4 regions of the Psychrobacillus sp. 05T411 genome follow, and region 1 is predicted to be linked to each of the others. Evidence: riboswitches for the same ligand, from Rfam matches in the RefSeq annotation. Region 1 holds a riboswitch; each other region holds the start of a gene.
The links. A riboswitch is a leader RNA that binds a small molecule or an ion and turns the genes downstream of it on or off. The one in region 1 is predicted to bind S-adenosylmethionine.
Positions count from the first base shown of each region.

Region 2: linked by a shared signal. The riboswitch ahead of AC1DFT_RS15740 (5-methyltetrahydropteroyltriglutamate--homocysteine S-methyltransferase) and the one ahead of metE (5-methyltetrahydropteroyltriglutamate--homocysteine S-methyltransferase) in region 1 are both predicted to bind S-adenosylmethionine.
Region 3: linked by a shared signal. The riboswitch ahead of AC1DFT_RS09485 (O-acetylhomoserine aminocarboxypropyltransferase/cysteine synthase family protein) and the one ahead of metE (5-methyltetrahydropteroyltriglutamate--homocysteine S-methyltransferase) in region 1 are both predicted to bind S-adenosylmethionine.
Region 4: linked by a shared signal. The riboswitch ahead of AC1DFT_RS01660 (methionine ABC transporter ATP-binding protein) and the one ahead of metE (5-methyltetrahydropteroyltriglutamate--homocysteine S-methyltransferase) in region 1 are both predicted to bind S-adenosylmethionine.

Region 1 covers NZ_JBFTLO010000004.1:52,425-58,085, forward strand. Annotated here, with positions in the region: gene metE (5-methyltetrahydropteroyltriglutamate--homocysteine S-methyltransferase) at 1-2,146, opposite strand, end outside; cobalamin riboswitch at 2,381-2,559, opposite strand; SAM riboswitch class I at 2,643-2,750, opposite strand; gene AC1DFT_RS04455 (3-ketoacyl-ACP reductase) at 2,845-3,561, opposite strand; gene AC1DFT_RS04460 (hypothetical protein) at 3,790-4,026, shown strand; gene AC1DFT_RS04465 (hypothetical protein) at 4,197-4,526, opposite strand; gene AC1DFT_RS04470 (YcdB/YcdC domain-containing protein) at 4,612-5,661, opposite strand, start outside.
Region 2 covers NZ_JBFTLO010000023.1:29,266-34,926, forward strand. Annotated here, with positions in the region: gene AC1DFT_RS15725 (RtcB family protein) at 1-719, opposite strand, end outside; gene corA (magnesium/cobalt transporter CorA) at 737-1,699, opposite strand; gene AC1DFT_RS15735 (BCCT family transporter) at 1,824-3,320, opposite strand; SAM riboswitch class I at 3,538-3,638, shown strand; gene AC1DFT_RS15740 (5-methyltetrahydropteroyltriglutamate--homocysteine S-methyltransferase) at 3,733-4,833, shown strand; gene AC1DFT_RS15745 (hypothetical protein) at 5,384-5,661, shown strand, end outside.
Region 3 covers NZ_JBFTLO010000009.1:42,662-48,322, reverse strand. Annotated here, with positions in the region: gene AC1DFT_RS09505 (PaaI family thioesterase) at 50-442, shown strand; gene AC1DFT_RS09500 (zinc-dependent alcohol dehydrogenase family protein) at 701-1,699, opposite strand; gene AC1DFT_RS09495 (YdcF family protein) at 1,915-2,478, opposite strand; gene AC1DFT_RS09490 (glycerol-3-phosphate acyltransferase) at 2,508-3,149, opposite strand; SAM riboswitch class I at 3,291-3,407, shown strand; gene AC1DFT_RS09485 (O-acetylhomoserine aminocarboxypropyltransferase/cysteine synthase family protein) at 3,526-4,818, shown strand; gene AC1DFT_RS09480 (homoserine dehydrogenase) at 4,920-5,661, shown strand, end outside.
Region 4 covers NZ_JBFTLO010000002.1:21,699-27,359, forward strand. Annotated here, with positions in the region: gene AC1DFT_RS01645 (YuzK family famiily protein) at 1-55, opposite strand, end outside; gene AC1DFT_RS01650 (MetQ/NlpA family ABC transporter substrate-binding protein) at 1,058-1,864, opposite strand; gene AC1DFT_RS01655 (methionine ABC transporter permease) at 1,927-2,595, opposite strand; gene AC1DFT_RS01660 (methionine ABC transporter ATP-binding protein) at 2,588-3,613, opposite strand; SAM riboswitch class I at 3,706-3,810, opposite strand; gene AC1DFT_RS01665 (thioredoxin family protein) at 3,851-4,171, opposite strand; gene AC1DFT_RS01670 (toprim domain-containing protein) at 4,183-4,533, opposite strand; gene gcvH (glycine cleavage system protein GcvH) at 4,609-4,989, opposite strand; gene AC1DFT_RS01680 (arsenate reductase family protein) at 5,064-5,426, opposite strand; gene AC1DFT_RS01685 (acyl-CoA dehydrogenase family protein) at 5,509-5,661, opposite strand, start outside.

The DNA.
Region 1 (5,661 bases):
TTGTTTGAAGTGCTCGATTAATATTTTGTTTCATCTCCTCTTTACTCGGAACACGTGGGCTATGAATGTCGTAGACGCCTAAACCAATTTCTTTATCATAGGTGTTTTTTTCAAATGCCGAAATGATTTCCCCGTGACTTCTTGATGTTTCAATCGATATTACATCTGCATCTAGGGCACTAATAGAACCGATGATACCGCTGAATTCCGAATAACACATATGCGTATGAATTTGCGTATCATTTTTAACTGATGAAGTTGCCAGTTTAAATGCATAAACAGCTGCATTTAAGTACTCGTCGCTTTTCTCAGGATCTAGCGGCAATCCTTCTCGTATCGCAGGTTCATCTACTTGAATCATTCCGATGCCATTCTTTTCAAGCTCCTCGATTTCCTGACGAAGTGCGTATGCAATTTGGTTCAACACTTCAAAACGAGGGATATCGTCACGTACAAATGACCAGTTCAAAATCGTTACAGGTCCTGTCAACATGCCTTTTACTGGCTTCGTCGTTAAAGATTGTGCATAAACACTTTCTTTCACTGTAATCGGCGCACTAAACGCAACATCCCCCAAAATAAGTGGAGGTTTAACACAACGCGAACCGTATGACTGAACCCAGCCAAACTGTGATACCGCAAAACCATCGAATTTTTCACCGAAGTATTCCACCATATCTGTTCTTTCAAATTCACCGTGAACTAAAACATCAATGCCAATGTCTTCTTGAATTTTGATCCATTTTTCAATCTGTTCCTGAATAAATTGTTCATATGCTTGATCCGTTATTTCCCTTTTACGCCATTTCGATCTAGTTTGTCTTACTTCCGGTGTTTGTGGCAGACTCCCAATTGTCGTTGTAGGGAGAAGTGGTAAATTGAATCGTTGTTGCTGCTTTTTAATACGTTCTGCAAATGGCAATGTACGATTCACATCTTTTTCTGTTAGCTTTTCGATATTTCCCTTCACTTTTGCATTTTGTCTATACTTGGAGTTATTTAAGACGGACAGGGCATTTCTACTGTCTTCAAGTCCCGCCTCAATTGCCACTGCTCCTTCATGTACTCCTTTACTCAGCAGAACAATTTCCGTAAGCTTTTCATCAGCGAATGCCAGCCCTCCTTTTATAACCTGTTCCAATCGTTCTTCCAGTTTCGTACTAACCGGTACGTGTAAAAGAGATGCGGAAGGTTGAACAATAAGTCGATCTTTTTCAACAGATGTTTGAATTTCGTTTAGAAGTGCCACTTTTTTATCTAAATCTGCACGCCATACATTTCGTCCGTCAATGACACCTGCAAAGAGAACTTTGTCTTTAGGAAATCCATATTTCTGTAGTAGTTCAAGTGAATCACCATGAACAAAGTCGAGCCCTAATCCTTTCACTGGCAATGCGGCAACCGCTTCATAATTAGCAACTTTTTCAAAATACGTTTGCAGGATGATGTTGAGTTTTGGAACTGCCTCCTGAATTGCAGCATAAACTTGTTTCACTTGCTCAAACTCTTCGCTAGACAGTTTACTAGTCAAAATAGGCTCGTCCACTTGAACCCACTGTGCTCCCGCCTCCTCAAGTCCCTTCAACACTTGAATATACAGTGGTGTGAACTGTTGTAATAAAGAAATGAAATTCTCAGTCCTCGCCAGTTTAATATATGTAACTGGTCCTAAAATAACAGGTTTACCGTTGATACCCAGCTTCTCTTTTGCTTCTTTATAAAAAGTAAGTGGACGATTTTCTACTAATTCCGGTGTTACACCTTCGAGTTCCGGTACGATATAATGATAATTTGTATTGAACCATTTCGTCATTTCCGATGCTACTGCATCTTTATTTCCACGGGCAATTGCAAAATAAGTTTCCAAAGACACTTTTCCACCCTTGTATTCAAAACGCTTTGGAACAACACCAAACATAACAGACGTATCTAGCACATGATCATATAGTGAAAAGTCTCCTACCGGAATAAGATCTACTCCCAATTCCTTCTGTTTACGCAAACTCTCTAGGCGTATTGCGCCCGTTGTTGCTAACAGCTTTTCTTCTGAAATATTACCATTCCAAAAGCCTTCTAATGCTCTTTTCCATTCACGTTTTTCACCAATTCTTGGGTATCCAATATTCGAACTTTGTACGTTTACCATGCATATTATCCCCTTTTAAGTTTATATTTTTTTGAATATATAAATCTGTGATTGTCTCTTTCCAAACCACCCCCTTTCCGTTTTCTCTACATATTTCAATAAAAAAAAGCGATGTCCCAGCCATCTTCGGCTGAGCTATCGCTCAAAGTTAAAAGTAGGAAACAATAGGACTAATCCACCGATACGATGAAAAGAGTCCTTCGCCCCCACCTCTCAACCCCCGAAGAAAGTGTTGCTTCATACGATATAAAGGCAGGTATACTGGCTCGTGCTTCACCCTTCTGCTGGCCTTCCCACGATTGCTCGCAGTGGCTGTTTCAACAGTCGTCCACACTTACAGTTGCGGGGACAGCTTCGGTATTTCACCGAATTCCCTTTTAAACCATAATGGTACCAATGTATCGTTAACATGCTATCTATTCTGATTTTAAATACAAAAAAGAGTCTGCTCCTAATAATTATTAAAGGAGCAGACTCTTCGTATGAATAAGTCTTTTCCTCATCTACCAAGTCATTTAATCGACTTGCTGGAATTAGCACCATGCCATAACAGGCGGTTGCTGAGGTGTCATCGGGCCAGTCCCTAAACCTCTCTAGATAAGAAAAACTATTGAATTTTATTGTTGCTTACAACTCTACTTCATTATCTAAAAATTTACAATACTATTTTTCAAAAAAGAATTTTTCCTTTTTTACATTTATGGATTTGTCGACCACAATCCAGCCGATTTAAGCAAGATTCTTGGATGCATTTTAAGCTGAGCAACCATGAAGTCTGCGATGTCTTCCGGTTGCATTACTGTTTCCGGATTGCCATCTGTTAAATTTAGTTCAATTGCCATATCAGTAGCTACCGTGCTTGGCGTTAACGTAACGACACGAATATTATGCTTTCTTACTTCTAGCATTAACGATTCGCTTAAGGCGATAACCGCAGCTTTTGATGCACTATAAGCACTTGTTACAGGTGCTCCTTTTTGTCCGGCAGTAGAAGAAATATTAATGATATCCCCTGTTTTTCTCTCAATCATTTCAGGTAATACTGCTCGAGTTACGTAATAAGTCCCCATGACATTTACTTGAATAATTTTTGCCCATTCTTCTGGATCTAGTTCAAGGAAATTGCCGAATTTACCTATACCCGCATTATTTACTAAAATATCAATAGAACCGAGTTCTTCTCTAATTTTAGCTACCGCTTGATCTACAGATTCCATATTTGCAACGTCCGCAGTTGCTATAGAAACTTTCACTCCATATTCTTTTAACTCGGCTGCAACTTGCTCCAAATTTTCAATTGTACGTGCTAATAGTCCAACATGAATACCTTCTTTTGCAAATGCGATCGCTGTAGCTTTTCCTATACCACGACCTGCTCCTGTAATAAGGGCAGTTTTTCCAGTAATTGTTTGCATTGATTTCTCTCCTTTTTGTAATAAAAATTATGTACATTCTCTATACAGATTACCGTCACTTATCTGAAATGTATACTAATCTGCTTTTTCATCATATCCAATAACTGGTTATACATAACCAAACCAGTTCCTACTTCCCGTTTCACTCTTCATTTATGTAAAATTACGGTATTTAGCACCATTTTTAATGAAGATTTCTAAAGTACCATTTTTACCAACTATCCCCACATGTACTTGAAAGCTCCAAAAATAGCTGACTATAATAAAGAGAGTGAAATCTATCTTCATTTAACAGGGAAAATTAGTAATCACACATTGGAATCATTCAACTATGGGCACCAACTTGCACCGGTGAAGTTTAAAGCGATTTATGATAACAAACATGAATTCGATTTCCTCGCAACTACCGAATCACTGGACGGAACAAAGTTTGGTGGAGCTAGTATTGATTCTTTACAAGAATAAACGATTCATTTATATGCACAAGTACCACTGCCAGTTTCAGAACGTGAGAATTCATTAGTGTTTGTCATCACCGATAGTGAAGGCGAACACGAAGTCATCCTTCGTTAAAGAGAAAAAGCATCGATGCACATATACGTTATATGCATCGGTGCTTTTGTCATTTTTATGTATTACTCCTCCAAATAATCAACCAACATCAAAATCAAACCGACCATTAAAAAAAATATCCCAAAACCTATCACACCGCCACTTGATGTTAATAACTGCTTTAGTATCAATACAATGCCATAGATACTCATAGCAATCGCTATCCCCATCGGTCTAACATATATTTTTCCTTTTTTATTTTTCCTATTATTTAGAAGTACAACACCTAATACGATAAAAACTACTCCGTAGACACGTGAAATAATATTTCCTATCATACTATATGACCCATGAGTTATATTTGCCAATATAATTCCAAATAAAATAGCTAGTATACTAACGGTTACCCTCATAAAAATCTCCACCTCAAACAATCAAAGTAAAGACTTCTACCGTATGAATACATGGTAGAAGTCTTCAGAAATTTAACTTACATCATTAGTAATACATGCCATTTCTTTTTTCGGACAATTCATGCGCCAAACGAATCGTTGAAGCTGCTAGCTCCGCATAGGATACTTCTTGCTCAGGGTTAAACTTGTTTTGATCTGCCTCTACTAATCCCATAGAACTTGCTAGTGCAACATAGCCAACATTTTCTTTTTTCACTTTCGTTGCATCGGCAAAGCTCAATTTATAAATATCGCTATGCTTCGCTGCTTGCTCTAAACCTAGAACACGTATATACCAAACTGCTATTTCTTCTCTTGTAACTTGGGAATCCACATCAAAGCTCTTCGTCTCTGGTTTAATAACCCCCATTTCAACAGCACGTTCTATCGGTTGATACAAAGGATGTTTAGGATCTATATTATCAAATGTTTGATGCAAATTCTCGCTGCCCCCATAATATCCTCCTGCATAAAAATAAGTAAGCGAATTCATCACAACTTTTAACGCTTCTCCTTTTGAAATAGCAGCATCCGCATTAAAGTCTTTCTTATTTTTAATATCTATGATTTTAGCGTTAATCAGATAATTAAGTTCCTCTTCAGCCCAAGGATGTGAAATAGCTGTCGTATTACTCTCCCCATAAATGTTCTTCCATTCTCCTGTACTAGCATCTAAATAACTCAGTGGATCTTCGTTAAAAATTGGGGAATAGACTAAATCATAATGATGATTGTCTTCATCTCTTCCTTGTTTCATATAATTCAACTTTAAGCTTAATGCCTCTTTTAACTTTGCTTGTGCGTCTTCTGTAGAAATAACTTTATCAATCGATGGCCAATTTTCTATCTCTTGATATCCTACATTTAGGCTACTTAAAGAACCATCAGCAGCTATTCCTACCCCAATTTGATCCCCTTGGACAACAATACCATTTACAATTCTAGGGAAATTAAAGTGAAAAGTACCTGATCTCTCTTCGAAATACGGTTCTTCAACAGGCATAGCGTAATTGTGAAGATTGGATGGAGTCCACTCTTTTAAATATTTTACCGCTTGAGCGAGCGCTGCTTCTTGAGAGAGCGGGTTTTCTGTTTT
Region 2 (5,661 bases), on a different contig from region 1:
ATCGTGTCGAATGCTGATTCTATCTTCCAGTTCATACCCCTGCATATAACATCGACCATCGTTTTTCGATTAAGTGCTGCGTACTTTTGTGCTATAGAAAGATCCCATAAATAATCTTTCATATTTTGACCCTCTACATAGGCTAAATCTTTCGGAACAGCATTCCCTAGAGATTGGTGGGCAACTTGCTGATAATGTTCTGCAATTTGTTTTCCTAAATTTCTGCTACCTGAGTGGATGACTAAATAGATACTGCCATCTTTTCCTTCATTCAGTTCGATAAAATGATTTCCGCCGCCAAGTGTTCCTAAGCTCAAGCGAGCACGGCTTTCATTAACCGGAGCGGCAACTTCTGCAAATGGTATTTCTATTGTATGACGATGTTCTTTATTTCTAACTCTTGTTCCGCTCGGGACATTTTTCTTAATCGTTTTATCAAGGATATCGAAATTTACATCTTCTTTTTTAATTTCTAGTTTTGCACAAATCATCCCGCAACCTAAGTCGACACCAACAAAGTTAGGTACCACTTTGTCGGAAATTGTCATCGTCGTTCCAACAGTGCATCCTTTTCCTGCATGAAGATCTGGCATCATTCGTATTTTCGAATCTTGTAGAAAGGAAAGACTACAAAGCTCCTCTACTTGATGCTTTGCTGTTTCTTCTATTGTATCCGTAAAAACAACTGCATGATTAAATGTTCCTTTTATTTCTATCAAAATTTCACCTCCATAAGTTAGTTTTTAAATAAGTTAAACCAGCCTTTATATTTAAACCAAGCAAGCATTGATACTGCAATGATTAACATAATACCAAGTACAATAAAATAGCTATAAGACCATTCAAGTTCTGGCATATTCGTGAAATTCATCCCATACACTCCAGCGATAAATGTCAAAGGGATGAAAACGGTGGAAACAATTGTTAAAATCATCATAATTCTATTCATATGACTCGAGTTAATGGACATTTGACTATCTCGTATGTCGGCTGTCAACTCTCTATTCGATTCCACCATATCCGCAAGTTTTAATAGATGATCGTAAATGTCACCAAAATATGCTTTTTCTGTCTGTTGCAAATCGACACGTTCGGAATTCATCACCCGATAAAGCAAATCCCGCATCGGAAGAATAGTACGACGCAATCTGAGCAAATCGCTCCTAAGGTCAAACACTTGATCCAAAGATAAATGGTACACATCGGATGATAATTTATCTTCTATTTCGTTTAAATAATCTTCAATTTTATAGACAATGGGAAAATATGCATCCACTACTTTATCAACAATATGATACGCTACATGCATTGCTCCGCGGTCCCAGCCTTTTGGGTTTTGCACAATACGTTCGCGTGCTTGATCTAATTCGTGCATAGGAGGAAAGTGGAAAGACACTACAAAGTTTTGTCCAACAAATAAGTTCAGTTCTTCTGCTTCAAGCGTCTCTTCGTTAAATGTATGCAACACAAAAAAAGAATGTCCATCATAATGGTCCACTTTTGGTCGCTGAAGTCGGAACAAACAGTCTTCAATTGCCAGTGGATGAAAATGAAAAAAGGAACTAAGTAAAGTTTCCTCTTCTTTTGTAGGTTCACCAATATCTACCCAATACCATTCAAACTTGTTTTCTGTAATATCTTCTAGTTGGAAATCACTTATTATTTTTTGATTGCTTGCTTTTCCAATTGTTCGAATCATCCTAAAACCCCCTTGCAGCATTTATTATCTCATAATCAATTCTATGTATTCAAAAGTATGCCGTTTTTTTTAAAGAAAAATGTAAAATGCCAAGGGGAAATGAATAATCCTTGGCATTTTAATATTATTTCTTTTTAATTTTCATCAGTTTTGCTTCTTTTTTTAACCCCATCATTAAAGAGGCAATCATGAGAAGCATGACGAAAGAAAATGGTAAAGCAGCAATAATGATTGTATTTTGTAAAGCTGTGAGACCATTAACAGACAGCAAAACGATAGCAATGACTGACAAGGTGATTCCCCAAACAAGTTTCACTTTATTTGGTGGGGTTAATGAACCATTAGTTGATAGCATACCGAGAACAAAAGTTGCGGAATCGGCCGATGTGATGAAAAAGCATGCAATAAGTATCACGGCAAAAACCGATATAATGGTCGCCATTGGCATTGCATGAAACATTTCAAATATAGTCAACTCAGTAGATGCTTTCGCTAAATCGGCAATACCTTCTTTTTGCATATTGATAGCAGTGGAACCGAATGCAGAAAACCAAATTGCTCCAAGTAACGTAGGTGCAACCAATACGGCAGTAACGAACTCTTTAATCGTTCTTCCTTTTGAGACACGAGCTATAAACATACTGACAAATGGTGCCCATGAAATCCACCAAGCCCAATAAAAGATGGTCCAAGCTTCGAGCCATTCGCGATTAGTCGCGCTGAGTGGTGCTGTACGGAAACTCATTTGAACAATATTGGATAAATATCCTCCAAAAGAGTCCGTGAACATATCAAAAATGAGTAATGTAGGACCTAGGATAATAACAAAACCAAGTATTGCTAGTGCTAATACTAAATTTGTATTCGATAAATATTTAATTCCTTTACTTAAACCGGACCATGCAGAAGCAAGGAATAGGACCGTTACGATAGCGATAATAATTACTTGAGTAAAGATACCAATCGTCCACCCGAAAAGATAGTTTAAACCTGCATTAATTTGAACGGCACCGAAGCCGAGTGAAGTAGCCACACCAAAAGCAGTAGCAAAAATAGCAAGGACGTCGACCAGTATGCCCAATGGTCCTTCCATCTTCTTACCGAAAATTGGTTTTAATGTTGCTGATATTAACCCAGGTTCATCTTTACGGAACTGAAAGAAGGCAAGGGATAAACCTACAACTCCATACATAGCCCACACGTGAAATCCCCAATGGAAGAAAGTATAGCGTAGAGCCTCTTTAAAAGCTGCAGCTGTGTTTGGTTCCGCTGTTGCTGGATCGATTGCATAATGCGATAAAGGCTCGGCAGCACCATAAAAAACGAGTCCAATACCCATTCCAGCAGAAAACAGCATAGAAATCCATGTGACTGTTGAAAACTGTGGACGATCTGTGTCTTTTCCTAACCGGATCTTTCCGTATGGACTGAAGATAAAAAATATACTAAGTGCTAACATGAATGTCATTAGTAGCATGTAGTACCAACCAAAGGAAGATGCAACAAAGCTTTTGATGGCTGTGGTGATTTCCTCAAAGTTTTCGGGCCAAATTGCTCCATATCCAGCAGCTAAAATGATTAAGCTCATAGTGATATAAAATGTAATAGATAGTTTTTTCATACTTCCCCCTCGTAGAATGAATAATTTAAATGGTTTACTATACTAATAAAACACTGTGAAATCAAATGATATCAAGGGTTCCGTTTCTTCAAAATCATACCCGAAATAAGAGGATTTGAAACAATTAAAGGCAACTAAATAAAAAGATTATTCGAAAATTAGTATTGACAGAATAAACTAAATAATGTAAGGTAATAGTCAATCAAATAAAACAACTTTCTTATCAAGAGAGGAGGAGGGACTGGCCCTACGATACCTCAGCAACAGGCTTTTTGTACTGTGCTAATTCCAGAAGCGTTTTATGCTTGAAGATAAGAAGAGAAAAATCACTGGTGACGTGTAAACCTCTTCTTGTTTCTAAGAAGGGGTTTTATTTGATTTCCAATTCAAATTTAGGGAGGAAGAAATCATTATGACAACTAAAACAGCAATTGCAGCACCATTCAGAGCGGATCACGTAGGGAGTTTATTAAGACCTGAAAGTTTACTTCATGCAAGAAAAGACTTTAAAGCAGGGGCTATTACGAAAGAACAATTAAAAGAAATAGAAACAATAGAAATTAAACGCATTGTCGACAAACAAATTGAAGTTGGATTGGAACTTGTAACAGACGGTGAATTCAGACGTGGCTGGTGGCATCTAGACTTTTTAGAGCATCTAAATGGATTTGAAGGGTATGTACCGGAAAAAGGATATCAATTCGAAGGGGTAGAAACAGACAAGTACGAAGTGCGCAATATCGGCAAAATCTCGTTCAACCCAGACCATCCATTTATCCAAGACTTTATCGAGTTTAACAAAATCGTAGATGGTCGCGCAGTTGCAAAACAAACGATTCCAAGTCCAAACCAGTTATTCCACCCGGGTATACGTGATGAAAGTATTTACCCGGACGTAGAAGAGTTCGCAAAAGATATTATTAAAGCTTACCAAGACGCTATTCAAGCATTTTACGATGCAGGGGTAAGATATTTACAAATAGATGATGTATATATTGCGGGTCTATCCTCACCAGATCTTCCTTATAAAGAAGGAGAAAGAGAGTTTTTAATCGACCTTGCACTTCGTGTAATGAACGGAGCATTGGAAAACAAACCAGCTGATTTAGTAGTGACGACTCATCTATGCCGGGGAAATTACCAATCGACTTGGGCATTCGGGGGAAGTTACGCACTAATCGCTCCAACGTTTTTCGCAAAAGAAAAAGTAGATGGATTCTTCTTAGAGTATGATGACGATCGATCAGGCGACTTCAAGCCACTTGAACATATTKCAAACGGCGGAGCAAAAGTGGTTCTAGGTGTTTTCACATCGAAAAATGGAGAACTAGAAAATAAAGAAAATATTATCGCACGTGTCAAAGAAGCATCTGAGTATGTGCCACTGGATCAATTAAGTATTAGCCCACAATGTGGCTTTGCTTCTACACATCATGGTAATAAGTTAACAGAAGAGCAACAGTGGGAAAAACTAAAATACATCGTAGACATTTCAAAAGAAATTTGGGGTTAATGAAGGGCAACACCTCGTTATTAGCCAATTACCCATTTGTAAGGCTAGAACGAGTAAATATAAAATACTTTCTTTCCTAAAGGTCTCATTTGATCGAGTAGGAAAGAAAGTTGAAAATTGCAAGACAACACCACACACATGAACATAGGAAGTATGAAAAGAGCGCAATCTTATGAGGCGTTCTTTTTTATATTAAGCGCAATCTTGAGATAGTGCGTCGCAAGCAAACGTAATAAATCCAATAAATGCCTAAGGGCAACTAATCGGGTATTGAAAGCAACCAGTTCTATTCGGAAAGCAACTAAATCAACGCGAGAGCAACCAGATTCGTACGAGAGCAACCAAATTGCCAATGAAAGCAATCATTTCTCAAAATAACGGGTTTACTTGTTATTGAGATGACTATGGCACCGACGCATTTTCCCTTAATTGTGCAAACTATCCTTAATAAAGGAATTTTTTTATTTGCAGTGAACTGAGATGTTTGTCTAGTTTGTTAGCCGGTCTTTTGCATCTACTAGTATAAGTGCAAGAAGGAGGTGATTTAATCATGAACCAAAATCGTCATTCATGTAGTTCATGCGGGCAAAAACAACAATGGGGACACCAACCATGTGGTTGTGGGCAAGTATCACCATGGCAACAACCACCAGCTCAACCAATAGTATGTCCTCCACAATATCGGATGCGGGATTCATTTTTACCAAGAATGCAGCCTGTGATTCATCCAATTGTGAATGTAAACAGAGAACATATTGTTAACGTGCCTCAACATTTCTGGACTGAAACAAACCGAAATGTAGTTGTGAATCCACCTCAGCAAGCTTT
Region 3 (5,661 bases), on a different contig from region 1:
GACCAAACAATGATAAAATGGCAGTATTAGCACTTAGGAGGTTTGTACGATGGACTTTTCTTCTTTGAAATATGAGTTTGAACAATCTAACTTTTTTAAGTATATAGGATTTGAATGTGTAAGCGTGGAATATGGGAAAGTAATCATTCAAATTCAAAAAAGACCCGATATTTCTAATTTGAAGGACATGTTGCACGGGGGAGTGATAATGTCTGGTCTTGATATAGTAATGGGCATAACATCTAGAACATTAGGAGTTAAGGCGGCATCAACCATTCAAATGGAAGTAAAGTTTGTAAATAGTGTCTTCGAAGGAACAACTGAAATAATTGGTGAGCTTATACATCGCTCGGACCATACAGCAATTTTAAATGGCAAAGTAATCGACGAACAAGGCAATTTAATAGCATATAGTACAGCTACATTCAGACTATATTCTTAAACGAAAGTAACACTGAAATAATCAGAGTTATTTTCAAAATGGTATGTAAACAAACAAAGAATGACAAGAAGAGTGGAACGAATATGGAAAAGACGCATTTGCAATTGAGCAAGTAGAAGTATTGAAAATTCCAGCCGTATGGAGAGAAGGGGTACCATACGAAGAAAGCTTCCGAATAACGGAAGCTTTTTGAATGAGAGCGTCTCTTTGAATAATTCTAGAACTTACTAGATTTATCAATAGCATTTCAAAATAATATTACCAATCATTTTTCAAAACAATTTTTCCTATTGCTTTACCTGATTCCATATATTCATGAGCTTTGGAGACTTCATCAAACGTGAAAATTTTGGAATCTAAAAGTGGACGCAGCTTCCCTTCCTCCACAACCTTTGCAACCTTTTTCAAAACTTCACCATTATGTTTATGCATATCTTTGTTTAATATTTTCAATAACATAAAAGTAACATGCAAAGAAAGTCCCTTCGAATGCATGGGAGAGAGGTCATGAGTTGAACGAGCGGCAATGGCTGTTACCGTTCCATGTGGTGCTGCCGCCTCAAAAGAGCGATCAAGGTTTTCACCCCCTACAGTGTCAAAGATGAGGTCAAATCCTTTCCCATTTGTATATTTTTGTACATAGTCTTTAACGCTTTCTTCTCGATAATTTATCGTTACATCAGCGCCAAGTTGAGTGCCAATCTCCAACTTCTCTTTCGATGAGGCAGTTGTATAGACAGTAGCTCCTGCCCATTTGGCTAGCTGAATGGCGATATGTCCGACCCCACCGGTAGCTCCGTGAATTAAGATATCTTGTCCCGGTATAAGCTTTGCTCGATTAAATAATGCTTCCCAAGCGGTAATGGAAACCAAAGGCAAAGCGGCAGCTTCTTCCATCGTCAAATTTTTCGGCTTATGGGCAAGTAAGTCAACATCTGCCAGCATAAACTCTGCAAGAGCACCGCCAGATGTCCCTTTAAATCCACCGGCACATCCAAACACTTCATCCCCAATTTTAAAGTCGGTGACTCCTTCACCGACTGCACATACCAAACCTGCCACGTCTCCGTGTAATACTGCTGGAAACTCCGGCGCAACGGCTGGAACTGCACCAGCTCGGACTTTCGTATCAATAGGATTTACACTTGTAGCCTTTACTTGAATAAGTACATGTCCAGTTTTTACTTGAGGTTTTGAAATCTCTTTAAACTGAAATACAGATGGATCACCAAAAGATTCAATAATTTGCGATTTCATGCTAGTCACTCCTTGTTATTTGTTTTACCTGATAATGGGGAAGGTCAACGCTTGATTCCGAAGAGTCGGAAAAGAAAAAACCTTTAGTCTTCTTTTTACAGAATCAATGATACTTTATATAGTATAAAATTAATAGTAGGCACATTTTCAGCATTTACCCGAAATTAGATTAATAGATTCGAACGCGACAAAAAACTCCGAACATAAGCCCGGAGTCATTTCCCAACAATATAAGTTTTCAAAAGAGCAGCCCGTTCACGCAATCGCACTTTTGCTTCTACCACTTTCGGTGTTTCCGCAGCCACAACATCCGTATCCCAACCGAGCTTACTAGCAAGCATTTTCGCACGATGCAAATGGTAATCACTCGTAATAATCGTCACAGAATCCAAATCGTCTGGCAGCAGCTCTTGTGAAAACAATAAGTTTTCATAAGTAGAGGTTGACTGGTTTTCCACAATGATTCTATTTTCTGCTACTCCATTTTCTAAAAGAAAATTTTTCATGACTACAGCTTCCTCGATATCTTCATCGGGTCCTTGTCCACCAGATACAACTAACTTCACATGGGGATTCTCTACAGCATACGCTGCTGCCGCCTCCAAACGATAGCGTAGAGCTAGTGAAGGGACATTCCCTTTTTTCACTTTTGCGCCGAGCACGATTGCGTATTCATTGGAACCATCTGCTTTCGGCTCCAGCCCGTCATCTAGCCATTTACTTGTGACCATCCACATACCAAATCCGCCTGAAACAACTACTAGTAAAGGAATAAGCACGATCCACCTCATTTTTTTCTTCATTTCATTCACACGGACGGTTTCTTTTTCTTCAAGAAGGCGGATATTCTTGGTTCTTCTTTACGGGCTAGACGACGAAAATTTTCGATATGTAAAACAACTGCCATGGCAAATAAAAACCCCGCGACAGCAACAGGCGCGGCCCCTTCAGCAAACCAAATGGAAGCCACTATAAATACTGCATAAAATACAAACACACCGATCAATAAAAAATCCGTTAATAAAGTCATACCGATTAATAATAAAAATCCAATAAGTCCAATTGGCCAATAAATAGCAAATAAAATACCAATAATCGAAGCGGTCCCTTTTCCGCCTTTAAATCCAGTGTAAATCGGGAAATTATGCCCTAAAATAACAGCAGCCCCAGCTAAATAGAGCAATAAATCTTGTTCCACGGAAGTCCAAGAGCTATATTGTTGCACAAAGAAGCGAACAGCTATAATAACAAATACACCTTTTAAAATATCAATTACAGCTACCAAAATTCCATACTTCATTCCAAGAACGATTGCTGCATTCGAAGCTCCGGAATTTTTAAGCCCTTCTTTTTTAATATTGACGCCACTTAAGGCCTGCGCAACTTTCGAGCCGTGGATTGCACCGACGAGGTAGCTAATTACTAATATAGTCGAAATCCAAACTGCCATCATATCACCTCTCTATCTAATAACTACTATACATTAAACGTTCCAATAACAAAGAAGTTTCAGAATTTTTCATAAAAACACTTGACGAATAGATTGATAGAATCTTATACTTTGTATCAAGATGGAAAACTAAATCTAATACTCTTATCAAGAGTGGCGGAGGGACTAGGCCCTGCGATGCCCGGCAACCACCGAGTTCTAAACTCGGAAAGGTGCTAATTCCTACAAATTCGTTTACCCGAATTTGGAAGATAAGAGGAGGAACATGCGAAACTGCACCCCTCTTCTTAATCGAAGAGGGGTTTTTGTTTGTCCTAAAGATCCTCTCCTGTCTCCCGATGTGCCCATCTAAACTATTTTCTAGGAGGAATTCAAAATGACAAATCTTCAAAAAGAAACAATTCTTTTGCACGGTGGTCAACAACCAGATCCAGTAACAGGTTCACGAGCAGTGCCTATTCACAAAACGACTTCTTACGTATTTCGCGATACAGAGCATGCGCAAAATCTTTTTGCATTGAAAGAAACAGGTAATATTTATTCTCGTATTATGAATCCGACGGTTGATGTTTTCGAGCAACGAGTGGCGCTTCTTGAAGGTGGAACGGCAGCGGTAGCATTATCTTCTGGTATGGCGGCAATTGCCTTCTCGATTTTGAATATTGCGGGAGCGGGAGACGAAATAATTGCAGCAGAAAATTTATACGGCGGTACATTTAATTTATTCGCACATACGCTACCTCGTTACGGCATTACGGTAAAATTCGTTGACGCTACTAATCCGGAAAACTTCCGTGCTGCAGTGACAGACAAAACAAAAGGATTTTTCGCAGAAACGATCGGTAACCCAAGTTTAAATATATTAGATATAGAAAAAGTGGCAGCCATCGCAAATGACGTAGGTGTACCGCTATTAATAGATAACACATTCGCTACTCCGTATGGAACCAACCCGATTAAGCACGGAGCTCATATTGTTATCCATTCCGCAACCAAATGGATTGGCGGACATGGAACAACGATCGGAGGAATCGTGGTAGATGGAGGAAACTTCGACTGGAACTCGGATAAATTCCCAGGTTTTACAGAGCCAGATGTAACTTACCATGGTTTACGATATGGAATTGATGTACCAAGTGTCGCATTTGCCATTAAATTACGGGTACAACTTTTACGTGATTTTGGACCTTCCTTAAGTCCAGAAGCCGCATTTTCGTTTTTACAAGGATTAGAAACACTACATCTTCGGGTTCCAAAGCACAATGAAAACGCACAAAAAATTGCAGAATTCTTAGTAAACCACGAAGGCGTTGAATGGGTGAACTACTTAGGATTGGAAGACCATCCGTCTCATGAACTGGCGAAAAAGTATTTGCAAAATGGATTTGGTTCCATCTTAAACTTTGGCGTAAAAGGTGGAAAAGAAGCTGGTAGCCACATTATTGATAATATTGAAATTTGGTCACATGTAGCAAACGTAGGGGATGCTAAGTCACTAATCATTCACCCAGCGTCTACAACTCATCAACAGTTAACACCAGAAGATCTAGTGAAAACTGGTGTTACAGAGGACTTAATCCGCTTGTCTGTTGGGCTAGAAGCAGTAGAAGATTTACAAAATGCTCTTGATAAAGTACTTGTGGAAAAAACAAATGTCCTCTCTAGATAGAATTTTGTTGTTAATTGGGCGCAAATAGTCTACAATATATAAAATAGTCAATCTTAAATATAAAAACGCTCAATTGTGCAGATTTAGTTGGAGGAGAAAGTATGGCGAAAATAAAAGCAGCAATCTTAGGTTTCGGAACAGTCGGCCAAGGGATTTATCATATTGTCAACGAAAAAAGAGAAGACTTGAAGAAGTCGTTAGGGTTGGACATTGAAATTAGCGCTATTCTTGTCAATAACCTATCAAAAGAAAGAATAGAAACGCCTGGTGTACTAGTGACAGATGACTTTGAGGACATTATGAATGTTCAAGGACTTCAAGTAGTCTTTGAAGCAATTGTCAATGAAGAACCGGCCTATAGCTATTTATGTCGAGCAATCGATAAAGGATGTCATGTCATTACGGCAAATAAAGTGATGTTCTCTAAATATAGTATCCCCCTACAAGAGCGCGCAAAATCACGCGGCGTATTTGTCGGGTATGAAGCAACTACAGCTGGTGGAGTTCCTGTTATTAAAACATTGAAAAATTTACTTCAAGTCAATTCCGTGAAGAAAATTCAAGGGATTTTAAATGGAACTTCCAATTATATTTTAACGCAAATGCGTGTAGATGAGTGCCAGTTTGAAGATGCTTTAAAAGAAGCACAGCTTCTAGGGTATGCGGAAGCAGATCCATATAATGATGTCTCTGGTCAAGACGCATTCCGTAAATTAATGATTTTAAGTGCGCTCGCTTTTGGTAAACAGCCAAATTGGAACGACGTAAAAGTAGTAGGAATCGATGAAATATCACTAGAGGATGTTAGAAAAGCAAAACAAGAAGGGCTTCGTTACCGTCACG
Region 4 (5,661 bases), on a different contig from region 1:
TGTTTCGTAATTCGTCGTATCCGAATCCGTGCACTCCTCTAAATGCGTGGTCCATCTGCTCCGTATAAGGTAAGCCTTCTGAACTGATAGTGAATCATCCCTTTCGATTTTTTACACCTACATTATGGTACATACCCATGTGCATGTATGTTAAACATTTATTTTTCTTTTGAAAACCTATCGATGGTCATAGAAATATAATTAACTATTGTAGTAATAGTAGTTTACGCATGGATAAGCCTACTTAATGAACGCATAAAAAAACATAAATGGTCTCTATATGTATCTTATTTTCGAAGTAACAGGAGAGATGAACAGTATAGGGATACGGCGACGTAATGAGTTGAATGAGGTGTCCGCTGGGATTTTCGCTGCAGGTCGGACGCTTTCCATGGGGTGAGTGATGAGCCTTCACCGCCGCTAGCGCGTACGATGTGAAGTCTCATCTTGCTCACTTGATCCCATTGGAGTCGCCGCCCTGCAGCGAAAATCCATGGGAATTGCTACCTAATTTAGTGTCGATACATATCAGAGATTAAATTAATCCATTCGACTACGTAATGTTTAGAAAATGCGGTTTCCAAATAAAGGGCACATCTTTTAGAATAAAGTTCTTTTCTATCACCCAGTTATTGGAATAAATCCTTATTATCTCAATCTAAGTCGACTTGCTATTTTAAAAAATGGTTGCTTTCCATGAAGAGTTGATTGTCCAAATCCATTTAATGGAAATATATATTTGGAAAACTGTATAGAATTTTGGTTTTTAGCGAGTCGGCACTAATAAGCGAGCATTTTCTGTTGATTTTCGATGTTGGCGGCGACTCCTGCCGGATGAGTGGGCAAATGAGACATCCCAACGTACGCCTAAGGGCGGCGGGGATGGCTCATCGCTCACCCGGCGGAAAGCGTCGACAGCAGCGAAAATCATAGTGGCCACCTTATAAGGTTCTTTACGTCGCAGTATCCCTATATAGTGACATACTATCCACTTTATATTTCCCTAAAGAATAAAAAAAGCAGGCACTTTATACGCGTGCCCGCTTGATCATTTCACTTATTCGTTTACTGGTACGATTGAGCCGCCCCACTCTTTTTGGATGAAGTCTTGGATTTCTTGTGAGTGTAATGCGTCTACTAATGCTTTGATGTTTTCATTATTTTCGTTACCAGCTTTTGTTGCAATAATATTTACGTATGGTGAATCGGAGTTTTCAATTGCGATAGAGTCTTCGATTGGATTTAACCCTGCATCAATTGCATAGTTTGAGTTAATAAGTAATGCATCACCTTCGTTATTTTCGTACAATTGAACCATTAAAGCAGATTCGTAGTTAGGATCAAATTGAAGATTTTTTGGATTGTCTACAATATCAGATATTTCAGCAGTTGTTTTATTTACTCCTTCTGCTAATGTGATTAATCCTGCATTTTCAAGCATCGCTAAAACACGACCATGGTCTGGAACTGAGTTACTCATTAAAATTGTAGCGCCTTCTGGAAGTTCTTCAATAGAACCATATTTTTTAGAATATAATCCGATAGGTTCGATATGAATTCCGCCAGCGTTTACAAAATCATAACCAAATGTAGCAATTTGATCCTCTAGGTACGGAACATGTTGAAAATAGTTTGCATCTAGCTCATCAGATTCTAAATCTTTATTTGGTAATACGTAGTCTTGATAAGATTCTATAACTAATTCAATTCCCTGTTCTTCCAAGATTGGTTTTACTTCTTCTAAAATCTCAGCATGTGGTGTGTTAGAAGCACCTACTACTAATTTGCTGCTATCGTCATCCCCACAAGCCGCAAGTGTTAATGCACTTACCGATAATAATGCTCCAGCTAAAAATTTCTTCATCTGTATTCTCTCCTTCTATTTTCCCCATTTTTATATGTGATCGGGTAAACCCGGAAACACCTTTATCGTTTGTCTATTTTCGTAGTAATCATATCGCCAATCCATTGAATAATAAATACAAGGATCAGTATTAAAATCGTGGACATTAATGTAACATCCGTTCTACTGCGTTGGAAACCATCTAGAAAAGCGAGTGTTCCTAGACCGCCAGCACCAATTATTCCCGCCATTGCCGTATATCCGACGAGTGAAATACAAGTGACTGTAATCCCAGAAACTAAAGCTGGCATCGATTCAGGAAGTAAAACCTTCCATATAATAGTAGAGGTTTTGGCACCCATTGATTTTGCCGCTTCTAAAACTCCTTTATCGATTTCTCGTAGACCGATTAACACCATACGTGCATAGAATGGAGCAGCTCCAATGACAAGAGCTGGAAAAGCAGCATTTGGACCACGCATTGTACCAACTAAAAATATCGTTATAGGAATTAATAATATGATTAAAATAATAAACGGAATAGACCTGAAAATATTAACAAAAGCACCTGTCAACCAGTTGGCTAGCTTATTTGCCCATGCTTGATGTGGACTTGTTAAAAATAATAAGAGCCCAAGTGCTAAACCAAAAATGGCAGTTAATATAGTGGAGACTGCTGTCATATATAATGTTTCTAGTGCTGCTTCCCACATTTTAGGCCAATCAACATTCGGAAAAAGCGTATTAATCATTGTTGATCACCTCTGTACTTACTTTCTGTTCATGTATAAATCGAATCGCTTCATCGACCGCTTTTGCATCTCCATCTATTTGGAGAATTAGCGTACCAAATGCACCACTTTTTGTATGTGAAATATTTCCTTGAACGATATTTACTTCTAGCTCAAATTGTTTGATGAGTCTTGAAAGAATTGGTTGCTCGGTCTGTTCTCCGACGAAAACGAGTTTGATTAACTTGCCATTGGGATATAGATCTACTAAATTTTGTATCGTCTGCTGCGCTTGTCCTACTTCTGATACTTGTGATAAGAATCGTTTTGTAATTGGTTGTTCTGGGTTTTGGAAAACTTCTAACACGTCGCCTTCTTCAACAACACGCCCGCCTTCCATTACTGCCACTCGATTGCAGATCTTTTGAATGACTTGCATTTCGTGTGTGATTAACACAATCGTTAAACCTAGTTTTTCATTAATGCTAACTAATAAATCTAAAATAGCATCCGTTGTTTCTGGATCGAGTGCAGATGTTGCTTCATCACAGAGTAACACTTCTGGACGATTTGCTAAGGCACGTGCAATGCCTACACGCTGTTTCTGCCCCCCTGATAGCTGAGAAGGATAATAATTCCCTCTTCCTTCAAGCCCAACAAGTTCTATCAATTCATTCACACGGGCCGTTCGCTGATCCTTTGGTACTCCAGCAATTTCAAGTGGGAAAGCAATATTTTCTGCAATTGTTCTGGACCATAACAAGTTAAAATGTTGGAAAATCATACTTACTTTATGTCGAACTTGACGAAGCTTATCCTCATTTATTGAAGTGATTTCTTTTTCATTTACTATTATTTGTCCAGCAGTTGGTTTCTCTAATCCATTGAGTAACCGGATTAATGTACTTTTTCCGGCACCACTATATCCAATAATGCCGAAAATTTCGCCTTGCTTTATGTCAAGATTTACATCATCCACAGCAATTATCGTACCTTGTTTCGTTTGGAACTTCTTCGAAACTTCTTTTAAACTAATCATGTAAATCTCACCTTTCCTTTAACAGTAAAAAATCCCTTCTGCAAAAGAGCAGAAGGGAAGTAAGTTTTCTATCTAAATAGAACTTATCCATTCTCTCATTTCCCAAAGCATTAGCTTTGTGTGATTTGGCACCATTTCATTTACATGACGGTTGCCGGGCTTCGTAGGGCACTTCCCTCCACCACTCTTAATAAGAGTAACACTATTTGATTTTATTGCTCAGTAAAACGTATATTATCATATAACCAATTCATCGTCAATACTTTTTATTGTTTCAACTAGAAAAGGAACGGATTGAAAAGCGTATATTTTTTTGTATACGTGTCCTTTTTTAGCAATCAACAGGCAAGGAACACTTTCAATTTCATAATCCATTGCTAGGCTTTCTAAATAATTTATATTTGCTTGACCTATTGGATTTGGTACTAATTCATTGATCACTTGCATCATCTTATTTGCTACCATGCAAGTACCGCACATCGGTGTATAAAGATAAAATAGCGAAAGCTGTCCGTCCTTTTTATGGTGCTCCCACTGTTCTCGCGTCCATTCATTCACAACACATCATCCTAAAGTAAAAATTCTTTTTTCACCTTAATATTAACACGTTTCAATATAGAAGCCAAAACTTTGAAAGGGGTGTTGGCCACTTCACAGTACATTGGATTTGTGTATAGATGTATTGCTTCTGGATATTCTTTTCGGACGATGGATCGAATTTGTTCGCCAGATTTATCCGCATCCAAAAATGCATAGATGGGAAAATCATCATATGGGCTTAAAATTTCTTCTAGTTTTACGTTCGAGATCGTACCATTCGTACAAATAATTTCTGGGGATTCATCAAGAAGTCGTAAAAGTTGGAGCTTATCCGACCTTCCTTCAACGAGAATTACTTTTTCACTAAAAACATTAGCCAATTAGCTTCTCTCCCTAATTATATCGTTAACATAGTATATGAAAAAAACGCCGACAATTAACCGGCGTTTTGATTATTATTCTGAAATTAATTCTTCGTATTTTTCCGCAGACAATAAACCATCAATTTCTGAAGCATCTGATGGTTCTACAACGATCATCCATGCATTTTCATACGGAGATTCGTTTACAAATTCAGGGCTATCTTCTAGTTCACTATTTACTTCTACAACTTTTCCACTTATTGGAGCATAAAGTTCTGAAACAGTTTTTACTGATTCTACACTACCGAATGGATCTCCCGCTTTAATATCGTCTCCCACTTGTGGAAGCTCAACAAACACGATATCTCCTAGCTCAGATTGTGCAAAATGCGTAATACCAATACGCGCATTTCCACCTTCTGTTTTTACCCATTCATGTTCTTCTGAATATTTCAATTCTTTTGGTGTGCTCATAATTATACCCCTCTCAAATAAGTTATATATTCACTTATAATATTCACATATTTTTATTGTAAAAACAAGCTACTTTAGTTGTTTGTCCAAATATGTTCAAACTCTTCTTCTTTGAAACCAAGAGTCAAATGCTTACCATCAAAGACAAGTGGTCTTTTTACAAGCATTCCATCCGATACTAGCGTTTCAATTTGTTCTTCTTCCGTCATATTTGGTAGTTTATCCTTTAATTGCAACTCTCTATATTTCGTGCCACTTGTATTAAAAAGTTTTTTTAATTCCAAGCCACTCGCAGAAAGCATCTCTTTTATAAGTTCCTTAGAAGGAGGTGTTTCCACAATATGATGTTGAACAAACTCTACATCATGGTTTTTTAACCATTTACTTGCTTTATTACATGTACTACATTTAGGATATCCAAAAAATTGAATTGTCATTACTTCTCACCTTTTTCTATTTATCATATCAAAAAATACAGGGAACCGCACTACGGTTCCCTGTATTTTTATAGTGAGCTAATTAGACAACATATTTCTCCGCGTCTATTAATTTAACAGAAGCTTCGCGTTTTTTTGTAATAACATTATATGGAGTATAACGTGTTAGTTTACGAAGCGCAGAAAGCATCATGCGTAATGTATCGCCTTCTACAGAAGCGATTAACGTTTCTTT